3 regions of the Prevotella sp. RM4 genome follow, and region 1 is predicted to be linked to each of the others. Evidence: riboswitches for the same ligand, from Rfam matches in the RefSeq annotation. Region 1 holds a riboswitch; each other region holds the start of a gene.
What was found. A riboswitch is a leader RNA that binds a small molecule or an ion and turns the genes downstream of it on or off. The one in region 1 is predicted to bind cobalamin.

Region 1 (4,425 bases):
GTGCGCTGCCCACTACTGTCAGCATGGCCAGCATCAAAAACTTAATCTGTTTCATTGTTGTTGTAATTAAAATTAGACTTATACTTATTTGATAGTTTCTTACCTTGATTGAATCTCAGCGTGAGCGAGGCATAGATAGTTCTGCCTGGCGAGGTGGTGCCCAAATGCAGTCCGTGAGGCGTGCGGTCCACGAAATCAAAGATGTTGTCGATACCGGCATCCACTTTCAGCAGTCGGCCTATCTGATGATTGGTTGAGAGTCGCCACAATTGATAACCCTTGCCGTCGCCGTCTATCTGATAGTAGCGCTTACTGCTCAAGCGTCCGTAGATACCCACGCCCAACTGGTATTTCTTTGAGAACTGATGGTTCCAGGTGGCATATACGTTGGCCTTGTGATGCGCCATACCGTCGATGGTCACCTTCTGCATCACGTCGTTCTCAGTGTCATACTGGTTGGCTTCGGTGTCCAGATAGCTGTAGCTACCACCAGCGGTGAAGTGCTTACCCTGATAGCGCACGGTGAAATCCACGCCATAGGTCTTGGCATCTTCCATATTCTGATATTGACGCACACGGATGGGGTCGTATTTCGTAATCAGTTCGCCCGGAGCCTGCTTGGTAGGTATGGTCACCAGCGTGATCATGCGGTCCACCTTATTAATATAAGGCGCCAAGGTCAGCGTCAGGTGCCCGATGGTATATTCCACGCTGGCACCGAAATAATTCGAGGTCTGTGCCTTCAGGTCTTCATTGCCCAGGTAGAGATACACACCATTCATATTCTTGATATACTGATAGTGCAACTCCTTAGGCGTAGGTGTCTTGTAACCCTGACTCCAGGTGGCTCGCAGTCGCAGGTCGCCCAACTTCAGCATGGCTGACAGTTTGGGTGTCAGTCGGGTGCCGAATCCCTCATTGCGGGTCAGTCGCAAACCGCCTGTGATGTAGAGTGGATCCAGCAGTGCCCACTCGTCCTGCACATACAGTGCTTCGGTATTGTCAGTCGCTTTTCCGCCAGCCACACGCATCGGCGCTTTCAACCAGTCGTAGCGATACTCCAGTCCGGCACTCAACTGCTGCTCATAGGGCAACGCAAAGATTCCTTTCAGCGAGATGTTAGTCAGTCGTTGGTCGCTCTGCAGTTCCTTATCACCGGGGAAGTAAGGGAAATAATTGGTAAAACGGCCGTTCACATAGCCATCCGTCAGCGTGGTATCGGTATAGGCGTAGTTATAGGCATGCTTCTTCCAGTCGGCATCCAGCGTAATCACGTCGGTCTTGTTCAGCTTCCACTTACCACCAACCGACGCCGACGCATTGTTGTACTGCAGATCCCATGTCTTCACGTCCACACCGGGATGATGACCGCAGGGGCGATAGATGCGCTTCCAGTAGATGCTACCGTCGGCATAGAGTTCGATGGCAGGCGTGAGCTGATAAGTCAGTCGCTCAGCTATCTGCCAGTTGGTATGCCGGTTCACCGTCTTGTTGCGCGAGTCGGTGATGTGGTATTCCGTTTGTTGGATAGCTTCCTCGGCGGTGTTCTGCCAACCGTCGGAGTGCTGCAATTGGAAGTTGGTGTAGCTCGACAGTTTACCATAGTTGAGCGCCACGCCGTTATGCTGCCTGATGTCGCCATAAGAGCCCACGCGCGTGGTGTTCTCCACCATCACGCCCTGTTCGCGATGCTTGCGGGTGATGATATTGATCACACCTGCTATCGCATCACTGCCATAGAGGGCACTCGAGGCCCCTTTCACGATTTCTATTTTCTCGATGTTGTGCGGGTCGATAAGACTCAGGTCGTTCTCGCCACCATTATCACCATGCAGGCGCCTACCGTCTATCAGTATCAGCACATACGCGTTGCCCAGACCATTCATCTGCAGTCTGCTACTCATATCGTTCTCGCTGAAATCGAACGATGCCGTCAGTCCCGACAGGATATCCTCGATACTCTTGCCGGCATACTGCTGCAACTGCCGGCGACTGATTACTTCGGTCTGCACGGGCGCATCTTTCAGCAGGTGCTGCGTACCAGTACCTGTCACCACCACCTCCTGCAAACTATCAGCACGCCAAATGTCCGTCTGGGCATTTACACCAATAGCAAGCAAACTCAGGCCTATTGCCAATTGCTTCTCTAGTTTCATTACTTTCAAATTATCACAACCGCTAACTCCTGAACGGTCTAAAGTTAAATTGTCAATCTTCAATTGACATTCGGCAGGTCTTCTGACTTTCCTCAGTCTGCCTTACCTTCCCGAGCCTGTGGCTCAGTGGCGTTATACAGGCAAACCCTTTTTGCGAGGATTACAGCTGCAGGTACAGTTACGGATTCTCACCGTATTCCCTTTTCATCGTAGTGGCATCGGCCACCAGATGACCTTATTTTGGCGACAAAGGTACAACTTTTTTCGGTTAACCACACATATTTAGCAGAAAATTTATATATTTGCACCCAAATCAACTTCAGAAGATGCCGAACAAGACAGCGTTTATGATAGCAGCACCCACCAGTGGCTCAGGCAAGACAACCATTGCCCGAGGCCTGATGCAGTGGTTCACCCAGAACGGTTACCGGGTGCAGCCCTTCAAGTGCGGGCCCGATTATATCGACACTAAATTCCACACAGCTGTCTGTTGGCACCCGTCGGTCAATCTCGATACCTTTATGACTACGCCCGCACACGTACGCGCGCTATTTGCGCACTACGGGGCTGATGCTGACATCTGTATCGTCGAAGGTATGATGGGCCTTTATGATGGCTACGATCGCGAACTGGGTTCGTCGTACGACATCGCCCGCGTGCTTGATATTCCCGTGATTCTGGTGGTCGATGCCAAGTCGGCAGCCTACTCGATGGCAGCCCTCTTATCGGGCTTTATCCACTTCCGCGGCGACGTTTATATCGCCGGTATAATATTTAACAAAGTTGGTTCGCAGCGCCACTTCAACATGCTGCGCGAAGTGTGCGATGAGCTCCATGTCAAGTGCCTGGGCTACCTGCCTAAATCGCCCGACCTGGAGCAAAATTCACGCTATCTGGGGCTCGATTTCTCTCAGCTACCCGAGTCAGACCAGCTGACTGCCCTTTTAGAGGAGAATATCGACCTTCCATCTCTCAAAAGTCTCACTACCACGCTCCTTGACGAGGTAGAGTCCAAAACAAGAAACTGCGAGTTCCAGCATCTGGAAACGAAAACGCTTATAGCCAGGAATCATGAAAGTTTTTCGTTCATCTATCAGGAAACTTTAGACCAGTTTGGCGACGTCATTTTCTTCGATCCTGAGAAAGATGTGCCAACTTTTGATGGCATCGACCTGCTCTATCTGCCAGGCGGTTATCCTGAGAAGCATTTGGAGGCTTTGACAGCCAATCAGGCTTGTCTGCATGCTATCAAAAAATTTGCGGAGGATGGCGGCAGGATTGTTGCTGAATGTGGCGGTATGATGTACCTCTGTCAAGCCATCATTACCGACGATGACAGCTACCCCATGTGCGGTGTACTGCCCTACTCGATCACTGCCCGCAAAGCTGATCGCAAGCTGTCCTTAGGCTACCGCCAGTTCACCCTCGATGGCAAGACCTATCGAGGGCACGAATTCCATTACACGCAATTCATCGGCGATCCCCCTGAGAGTATCACCCAAGTCTATAACGCTAAAGGTGAGCCTGTACCAACGCCCGTATTCAGATATCACAACGTACTGGCCAGCTACACGCACCTTTATCAAATACCCAGCATCCTATGAAATTCATCGTCATTGGTATCACAGACAACCCCAACCCCTATTTTCCCCCTGAGGTGATGGCCATCATACGCGATGGAAAGGTGTTTTCTGGCGGCAAGCGCCACCATGAGATTGTAGCCCCGCTGCTACCTGCAGATGCCGAATGGATAGACATCACTGTACCGCTCGATGCCGTATTTGATAAGTACTCTCAACATGCATCACTCCACTCGACCTTTGGTCGCTCGCAAAGCGAGAACACTAGACACTCAACAGAAATCATCGTCTTTGCTTCTGGAGATCCGCTGTTCTTTGGGTTTGCGAATACGATTCGTAGGAAGATGCCAGATGCTGAAATCATCGTCTATCCTACCTTCAACTCGCTGCAGTTGCTGGCCCACCGATTGGTGATGCCCTATCACGACATGCGTATCGTGTCGCTCACAGGGCGCCCCTGGGCAGAATTCGACAGAGCACTCATCGAGCGCGCACCGAAGATAGGTATCCTAACCGACCGCGAACATACACCTGCCACGATAGCCCAGCGCATGACCGACTACGGATATACCGATTTCATCATGCACGTAGGCGAGAAATTAGGCAATCCATCGGAAGAGCACCTTTCTACGCTTTCGCCGAAAGAGGCAATCCATCGTGATTTTGCCATGCCTAATTGCATCATCCTG
Region 2 (4,425 bases), on a different contig from region 1:
GCTTCTGGCGTACAAGCGCCGTATCGTAGACTTCGGCTATCTGCATGGCCACATGGAGGGCCGAGTCCTTACGTCCGGCAAAATAGTTGGAACGGAACTTAGGCAGTAGATTCTGACCGATGGTTTCTAAATCGTATTCATACCCCCAATCCTTAATAAAACGGTCGAGTTCGGTATAGTTGTCGGCAGCTTCGGCATAGCGACGGGCTTCTACCAGGTATCCGCAGCCGTTGATGCGTCCCTCGAGTGTTTGTCCAAAGTCGGTTTTCATATATTGGGCATAATTGCGGGCGGCTTCGGCTGTTTTTCCGTTCATCTGGTACACTTGTGCACGATGCAGCCAAACTAAGGCACGCAGTGTTTTTAATTCTTTTTCAATCGGCTTGGGCTCTTTCTCATAGATAGTTACAAGCGAGTCCATGCGATCTACCCATACGCCGGCCTCATTCAAGTGGTGATTGATGTGACTAACGGCGATATTCTCTAAGGTTTGAATGCTGGCTGCTATCGGTCGGTTTGTAGAGTCGTTAACTGTGCGAAGTACCCACAGATAGGCATCGTCATAACTCTTCTTGGCTTCGTCGAAGCGTTCCAACATTATCTGGGTGTCGCCTAGGCTTAAGTAAAGCGTCTGTAATTCGACAGGACAGTATGGATTGTCCACATCCTTCAGCTTGTCGATAAGCAGGAGGGCAGTGCGCATGGCATTATCGTAGTCGCGATCGGTGGTTAGCATGATAACCAGGTTAGTGCCTGCATGTATGTACTCCCAGAAGTCCTCGGCAGGAGGATTCTCGATAGCAACAACACGACGGAAGCACTCGATGCACTTATCCATCTGTCCCATCTGGAAATAAGCTACGCCACGATAGCCTTCGGCACGTATCGGCGAGAGTTCGCCAACTTCGGCCAAACTGTCGGTAACGGCCAGGAAATGCTCAAAGTCGCCAGAAAATCTAGCAGCCAGAGCAATACTGTCGCCACGTGTGGAAATGCGCTTTGCGGGGATGTCGCCTCGTTTTTCACTGCCCTTACCGCCACAGGCCGTGAGCACGGTAAGGATGATAGCTATACTTATTATATATATGCACCTACAAATTTTCATGATAAATAGTTTGTTTCTAGGTGCAAAGGTACGGGTTATTTTCTAAAAACCCAAATAAAAAATCAAGTTTTTATCTTTTCCCCCTTCAATATTCCATTCATAAAGATTTAGAATCTGTAACCACCGGCAGAGAGAGCCGAATACATGCCGAAACTCTTTTTGCGTAGCCAGTTGAATTAAGTTAGCATTAATTATCATTGTGAGTCATGTCGAGCACCAACATTCTTACCACCAGGATAAATAATATCACGGCGACGACTAACAGAACCATCAGCGCTATTTCCATGTTTTTAGAAGTTTATCACACCAATATTGAAATGCATCTTTTTAAGATATATACTATTACAGTTTACCATTGTGGCTCATGTCGAGTACCCACAATCTTACAATCATTGCCAACACTATTAAGGCGAATGCCATCAGGATAATTAGATTTGTTTCCATACTTTTATTACTTTTGTTTTTAAATTTCTGGTGCAAAGATATAACAAAAAGACAGTATCTGCAATAGCACAGACAAATGGTCGGGTGGTTTCAGACAAATAGTCGGGTATTTGTTCGCGATAACTACACCTATTATAGATATAAAATTGTTTAAAACCACAAAACAAAATGTAGTTTTATCGTGTGTTTTGCTATCATTATCTTGAAATTAAGTGCCAAAAGTTGTGTAATTTGTCCGACGACGTGTCGTTTTGTCCGACAGATTGTCTGAAATGTCCGACGATTTGTCTGAAACCACCCGATCATTTGTCTAAACCCTTGTGGGAATGGATTTTTTGCCTTACCTTTGCAACCAGAAAATTTAATCGCTCTTTCTTTTTTTTAAGTAATAGATATAACCTAATGATCAATATCCTTTTGACAATGAAGGGCAGTGCGTAATGGAACGAAGCGTTAACTGCCAAACGTGCCCCAGGCCAACTATCTCGCTAACGGATAGAAGGCCTGGGGCCTTTTTTTGTATAAAACAAATTATTTTTGATTTTTTGTTTGGCGTATAAGAATAATGTTGTATATTTGCAACGTGATTCAAGAATGAGTCTATGTGAAAGTTGAGGCTACGCCTCGACTTAACGTGAACGTTGAGGCATAGCCTCGACCTTCGCCCGTAAAGGTTCGCTTAGCCGCGATTAATTGGGAATGTGAGTGAGAATCTCCGACTGTCCCGCAGCAGTGAACTCCATTATGGCTCCTAAGCATCAATGCCATTGCCCGTTTGGGTGAGAAGGCGCTTGGGAGTGGAGGAAAGTCTGAAGACCAGCCTTTTTCGGTATTTGCTAAATGCTCTCGATGTAAGGGCGTGAGGCGCAACTTAATTTTTGTGGGTATGAAACATGAATCAATCGTCGTGGTATACGACAGTTGTCAGGCTATTGCAGAAGAAATAGCCGACAAGCTTGGCGCTGAAACTATCAGCGTACAGAGTATTAACAACAGGCAGATAGAAAACTGCCAGAGTTTTGTTCTTGCATTAGAGTTTATGGCTGATGGAAGTATGACTCCCCATTGGCAGTGGGCTTGTCAAACGTTGCGTGGTGCTAGCCTAAGTGGAAAGAACTTTGCCGTGTTAGTGGCATTAGGTAACAAACTGAATCATGATGCAGATAAAATTTGCCATGAACTGCGTGAACGCCATGCGCACATTGTTGGCGAACAGCTATATGCTGAAACGCCCCAATGCAATCTCGAAAATTGGATATGTTCTGTTTCACCTAATTTATAATCAAATTACTATGGTATACATTTTAGTAGTAGCTTTGGAATTTTTGCTCGCAACCATTGGTGTAGCGTGTCTTATCAGACACTATAACCACAAAGTTTAGTGGCTATATAGAAATAATGATGCGGCGATAGGCTACCAGATGAAAGGGACCGTCGTCGTGTACTTCGCAAATAATGTGAATCGTGTCGTTTGCAGTATCTGCAGGGATATGTATGGTGACTGTCTTCTGGGTTGACTGGGAGATGGTCACTTTTGTTTGCCCTATCTCAGGCTGCTGCCACCATAAGAATTGCAGGTTGTCGCCATCACTATCCTGCGATGATGAGGCATCAAGGCGTATTGTATCACCCGCTTTAGCTGTGATATGAATGGGCAAAATACCTGTGTTGTTGTTTATGATAACTCGAGGATTATGATTGCCATGCCCCTCGGCAGCCCACTGCATACGTGCCATGAAATCGTTAAGCTCGTCGGGGTAGAAACGCTGCTTATACTCTATACTGATGCTACGCAGCGGCTCCTGCCAACTGGTCCAGGCGGTGGTAATCGAGTCGGCACAGAGTCCATGCTCATGATAGCCTGCCCAACCAGCTTGATGTGGATCGTCGGGATTGTTCAAACCATTGGGCATGACATACAGAAAACTAGGCGTATCGCCTTCAACTCCCCATTTGTAGGTAGGATACTCGCTGCCTAACGCACCTCGGCCTTGTATGTAGTCCTTATGCTGTTGCCAGTGGCGTTTGCCAAGTTCGCACTGCTCCTGCCATGTGCCTTCATCCCACACAAACTGCAAATCGTCGGCAAACTCCTTACGTAGCCACATGTGCGAACTGTAACTACGGTTCATACGCATATTGTAATGCATGTCTTGGTCGGTAATGGTATAGATGCGAAACTTATGCAAAAACTGCTTTAAGGCCTCAGCAGAACGTGTTTGCTTAACTCGCCAGATGGCTTGTGCCAATGTGTTGGCACCACCCCAGGCAGCTACATAGATTGGGCGTGGGTCGTCTTCGTCGGCAAGTTGTATCAGCAGTTCGCTACCAGGTGAATCGTTATCAGCACCAATGGATTTGATGCCACCGTGAATACTACCCATTACCGCACGGCTCTTCAAATAGTCGGCACTTGGCCAGTATCCTATGTACTGTTGTTTTCTTTCTTTATCAAATGCTAAGAAATTCTTCTGCTTCGAACGTTGCATCAGCTTCGGCACATCCTGTCTGTAAGCCTCAATTACCCGTTGCAGATACTGTGCCCATTCTGTAGGATAGGGATCGCAGTTCCAACCTACTGATGTAATCAATGCTTCTATTTCAAATTGGTCGGCATAGGCCATCAGTCGTACCATCGACTCCATATCGTCGGGTTCCACATCAGCAGGTGCAATGTCTGTACACACCACAAGTCGTGGTTTTAATTCTTTGTATTCAGCTTGGAGCGAAAGAGCTCCCATCATAGCCAGCAGGCAAATAATTATTCTTAGCATTATCATGATTGTTAATTTGTGCCGCAAAGATACGAAAAAAATCGGATAATGGTCTGTTATTAGTCTTTTTTATTGCAAAAAGAAAGGTGGCTGGTCGTCTCG
Region 3 (4,425 bases), on a different contig from region 1:
CGAGAGATAGAAGTGATATGTCCTATCTGAGTGTGCTGTGTCTGCTCGAGATACTGCAGAATGGCACCTGCGGCAATAACACCCGACTGCAGATGATCTACACCAAAGCCTTTCAGGTTCTTTACGTTAAAATGCTGTAATAGTTTCTGCTTACCTGTCTGATCGGTAAACACCCAATCGTCCAACTGGAACGTAAAGTATTTAGTACCAAAGTTGCGCTCAAAATCCTGTTTGCGATTACGATCGTAAAGCACCTCTTTGGGCGAAAAGTTGCCCAGCAGTTTCTCTACATAATCGGCAGTTCCTTCACCTGTCAGAAACTCACCTGTCGAGATATCAAGAAAAGCCACACCAAAGCTCGACTTACCAAAATGGATAGCCGCCAGGAAGTTGTTCTCCTTGTAATTCAGCACGTTATCGCTCATGGCCACACCAGGTGTAACCAACTCGGTAATGCCACGCTTAACAAGCTTTTTTGTGAGTTTGGGATCTTCCAGCTGGTCGCAGATGGCCACACGTTTGCCAGCGCGAATCAGCTTAGGCAGATAGGTATCCAAGGCGTGATGAGGAAAACCAGCCATTTCATCGCCTTTGCCACCAGCACCGTTACTACGATGTGTTAAGGTGATACCTAATATCTTTGAGGCAGTAATAGCGTCTTCGCAATAGGTTTCATAAAAGTCGCCACACCTGAAAAGCATGACTGCATCTGGGTGTTTCGCCTTCAAATCAAAGAACTGTTTCATCATAGGGGTTAGTTCTTTCCCCGCTATTTTTGCCATAACTACCTAAATTTAAATCTGAGCGGCAAAGTTACTCCTTTTTTCGCAAACAGCAAAATTTTAGCCTTAAATAATTGTTATGTTCCCGTTTATTTGTATCTTTGCCAGCAAGATGAAGAAACTCGTTATCATATCGCTGATGCTTTGCTGGATGCTGTCGCTTTCAGCCCAATTCCTAAATTCGGGCGACACCATCGCTATAATCTCGCCATCGAGTGCTACCGATACTGCTACCATTAATGGCGGCATCCGAACCTTAGAGAAGTGGGGCTATCCATGCATCGTGGCGCCCCATGCACTGGCCGATTATCATGGTTTTGCAGGCACTATCGATGAGCGACTTAGCGATTTGCTGTGGGCTTTACGCACACCATCCATCAAGGCCATCATGTGTTCGCGAGGCGGCGATGGGGCTGCCCATCTGCTTTCCCGTATCTCATTAGATACACTCCAGCAGCATCCAAAGATGATTATCGGATTCAGCGATGTGACGGCGTTGCTGTGTGCCCAGGCTAGGGCAGGCGTAATGGGTATTCATGGTTCGATGTGTCATGCATTGAAAACCTACGAGGGCAACGATACCGTGAGTCAGGCTTTACGAGGCATGCTTGCTGGTCATCTGCCCACCTATTGCATTGCTCCCCATCCCTTAAACATAACAGGTAACGCCGAGGGCATTATCGTTGGTGGTAACATGAGCGTTTTCAACGATCTGGCAGGCTCTGATTTCGATCCGCTGTTTATCGATGGAATCGTACTATTTATTGAAGATACAGGCGAGGGCATGAGTAAGGTAGACCGCATGCTGCATAACATCGAGATACGTGGCTTACAGAAACACATCCGAGGCGTTATTGTTGGGCAGTTCAACAAATACAAACACCCCGAAAACGGTTTCGACGACATGTACGCCCTGCTCAACGAGTACCTACAGCATTGGCACATTCCCGTATGCTACAACTTTCCTGTAGGTCATGCCCACCTAAAAAACTTCCCCCTCCTAACAGGCGCCAAAGCCACATTAGAAGTAAACCCCGATGAGGTAGTGCTAGATTACAATAATTCCCATTAGAGGAACATTTTGTTCCCACGTTGGGAATGAAATGTTCCCAAACTGGGAATCAAACATTCCCAAGTTGGGAAAAAATATCGTGCTTTAGATGGCAAGGTGGAGCATAAAATCAAAAAACTGAGTAAAACTATTTATTTTGAGAATAATTATTGTATCTTTGCAGCTGTAATCGGTTCTCCTGATGTGGAGATTAATAGGGAATCGGGTGAGAATCCTGAACAGAATCCCGCCGAAAGGCACCTACCCGTGGCCTTTCCCGCTGCTGTAAGTCGTCCTTTATGAGGCGCAAACATGTATGTCACTGAGATTTTTGGGAAGACGTTTGCTGCCAGACGATAAGTCAGAAGACCTGCCGATGAAACTTTAGCCGCTTGCCTATCTCTGGGGTTAGATGGCGATGGCAGAATAAAAGATGATGAATCGAGCATTCACATTGGCAATGGCTTGCGTGTTGGCGATGACAACGGCAGCACAAAGCAAGTTAGATTCCGTGCAGCATGTGCGGGAGATAATTGTTGTGTCGAAGCCTGCCATGCGCGAGGTGGTACCCAGTCAGAAACTGAAGGGCGAACTGCTGGAACAACTGAACACGCACTCTGTGGCCGATGCATTGCGCTATTTCTCTGGTATCCAACTAAAGGATTATGGCGGCGTGGGCGGCATTAAAACAGTAAACATCCGCTCGATGGGTACGCATCACTTAGGCATCAGCTACGATGGTGTGCAGTTAGGTAATGCGCAGAACGGACAGATTGACTTGGGCCAGTTCTCACTTGATAACGTAGAGGATATCACACTTTATAACGGCCAGAAGAGTGCCATCTTCCAGCCCGCCAGCGATTTTGGAAACGCCGGTTCTATCTATATCCGTACCAAAGCGCCTGATTTCAAGAAAGGCGAGAATACCCATCTGCGATTTAAAACCCAGTATGGTTCAAGCGATATGTTCCGCTTTTCTACCCTTTGGGAGCAGAAACTGTCATCAACCATCAGCTCATCGGTAAGTGCCGGCTTCTTAACAGCCAGCGGTAAGTATAAGTTCCATTACGAGCGAAAATATCCTAACGGACAAACGGCTTGGGACACAACGGCTGTGCGACAGAACGGCGATATACATGCTGAACGTATCGAAGCAAACCTGTTTGGCCGATTGGAGCAGGGTAGTTGGCAGCTTAAGGGTTATCTATATAACTCAGCCCGAGGCATTCCTGGTGCCATCGTAAACAACGTGTGGCGACGTGGTGAGCGCCAACAGGATTTGAACACCTTTGTACAAGCCGATTATAATAAGAATATAGGCGATGGTTTCAGCACCCGATGGCTGGCCAAGTATGCCTATTACAACACCCACTACGTAAACAAGGATACCACCCAGCTACCTGTTGACAATCGTTACAAGCAGCAGGAGTTCTATCTTTCTACAGCCAATGTACTGGAGCTGCTACCCAACTGGAGTGCATCGCTGGCCTACGATTTTAAGTGGAACAAACTGAATGCCGATATCTACAACTTTGCTTACCCCAAACGCATCTCTAATCTGGTAAGCTTAGCCACAGCTATCGACTACAAACACCTGAAGGCGCAAGGCTCTATCCTGGCTACCTTTATCCACGACAAAACCCACCGCAGGGGTGAGTTTGCAAGCTTAAACAGCAGTCATTCGCTATCAAAACTCACGCCGGCGCTATTTGTTAACGTGTATCCCTTCCGAGGCACCTTCTTCTCTATGCGAGCCTACGTAAAAAAGAGTTTCCGCATGCCGACCTTCAACGACCTGTATTATACCGATATGGGTAATGCCAACCTGGTGCCCGAGAGCGCCCTGCAGTACGATGCCGGCTTTGCGCTTAACAAGCACTTTGAGCATGGTATCATTCGCCATGCCGAGATGCACTTCGATGCCTATTATAATACAGTACACGATAAAATTGTGGCTTACCCCAAGGGGCAGCAGTTCCGTTGGACGATGCTGAACTTAGGTAAGGTTCACATCAAGGGAATAGATGTTGAGGCCGAGGCCGATTTCAAGATTGGTAAGGATCTGATAGCTACCACTCGTGCCCAGTACACTTATCAGGATGCACGCGATGTTTCTGATGCCGAAACCTCGTATTATAAGCATCAGATACCCTACATCCCCTGGCACTCAGGTTCTGCTATTCTGGGTCTTACCTATAAGAACTGGAACCTGAACTACTCGTTTATCTATGCAGGCGAACGCTACGACGAGCAGGAGAACATTATCTATAACCACATGGAACCTTGGTACACCAGCGACCTGAGTCTGGGAGTTTGGTGGAAACTAAATAGTGTGCTGATGAAAGCACACTTGGATGTGAACAATCTGTTAGGGCAGGATTACGAGGTAATCGTAAATTACCCCATGCCTGGTCGCAACTATGCACTAACATTAAGCGTTGAGATATGAAGCAGCTAGCGTACTACATATTAACCCTGTTGCTCCTTTCGGCCTGTCGCCAGGATGTGATGATAGTGCCGATGGAGAAAAGCGATCCAGGCGGCAAAACGCAGCAGGGCGATATCATAGGTATGTATCTGCTGAATGAGGGC

Region 2: linked by a shared signal. The riboswitch ahead of T499_RS0107510 (NADPH-dependent FMN reductase family protein) and the one ahead of T499_RS0111530 (TonB-dependent receptor plug domain-containing protein) in region 1 are both predicted to bind cobalamin.
Region 3: linked by a shared signal. The riboswitch ahead of T499_RS0108215 (TonB-dependent receptor) and the one ahead of T499_RS0111530 (TonB-dependent receptor plug domain-containing protein) in region 1 are both predicted to bind cobalamin.

What each region holds. Positions count from the first base shown of each region.
Region 1 covers NZ_JNKG01000012.1:61,158-65,582, forward strand. The annotation lists gene T499_RS0111525 (sirohydrochlorin cobaltochelatase) at 1-55, opposite strand, end outside; gene T499_RS0111530 (TonB-dependent receptor plug domain-containing protein) at 42-2,156, opposite strand; cobalamin riboswitch at 2,211-2,401, opposite strand; gene T499_RS0111535 (cobyrinate a,c-diamide synthase) at 2,483-3,760, shown strand; gene T499_RS0111540 (bifunctional cobalt-precorrin-7 (C(5))-methyltransferase/cobalt-precorrin-6B (C(15))-methyltransferase) at 3,757-4,425, shown strand, end outside.
Region 2 covers NZ_JNKG01000008.1:398,943-403,367, forward strand. The annotation lists gene T499_RS0107505 (helix-turn-helix domain-containing protein) at 1-1,105, opposite strand, end outside; cobalamin riboswitch at 2,204-2,389, shown strand; gene T499_RS0107510 (NADPH-dependent FMN reductase family protein) at 2,436-2,831, shown strand; gene T499_RS0107515 (DUF1593 domain-containing protein) at 2,935-4,323, opposite strand.
Region 3 covers NZ_JNKG01000009.1:38,001-42,425, reverse strand. The annotation lists gene mutS (DNA mismatch repair protein MutS) at 1-782, opposite strand, end outside; gene T499_RS0108220 (S66 peptidase family protein) at 895-1,854, shown strand; cobalamin riboswitch at 2,008-2,226, shown strand; gene T499_RS0108215 (TonB-dependent receptor) at 2,270-4,282, shown strand; gene T499_RS0108210 (YncE family protein) at 4,279-4,425, shown strand, end outside.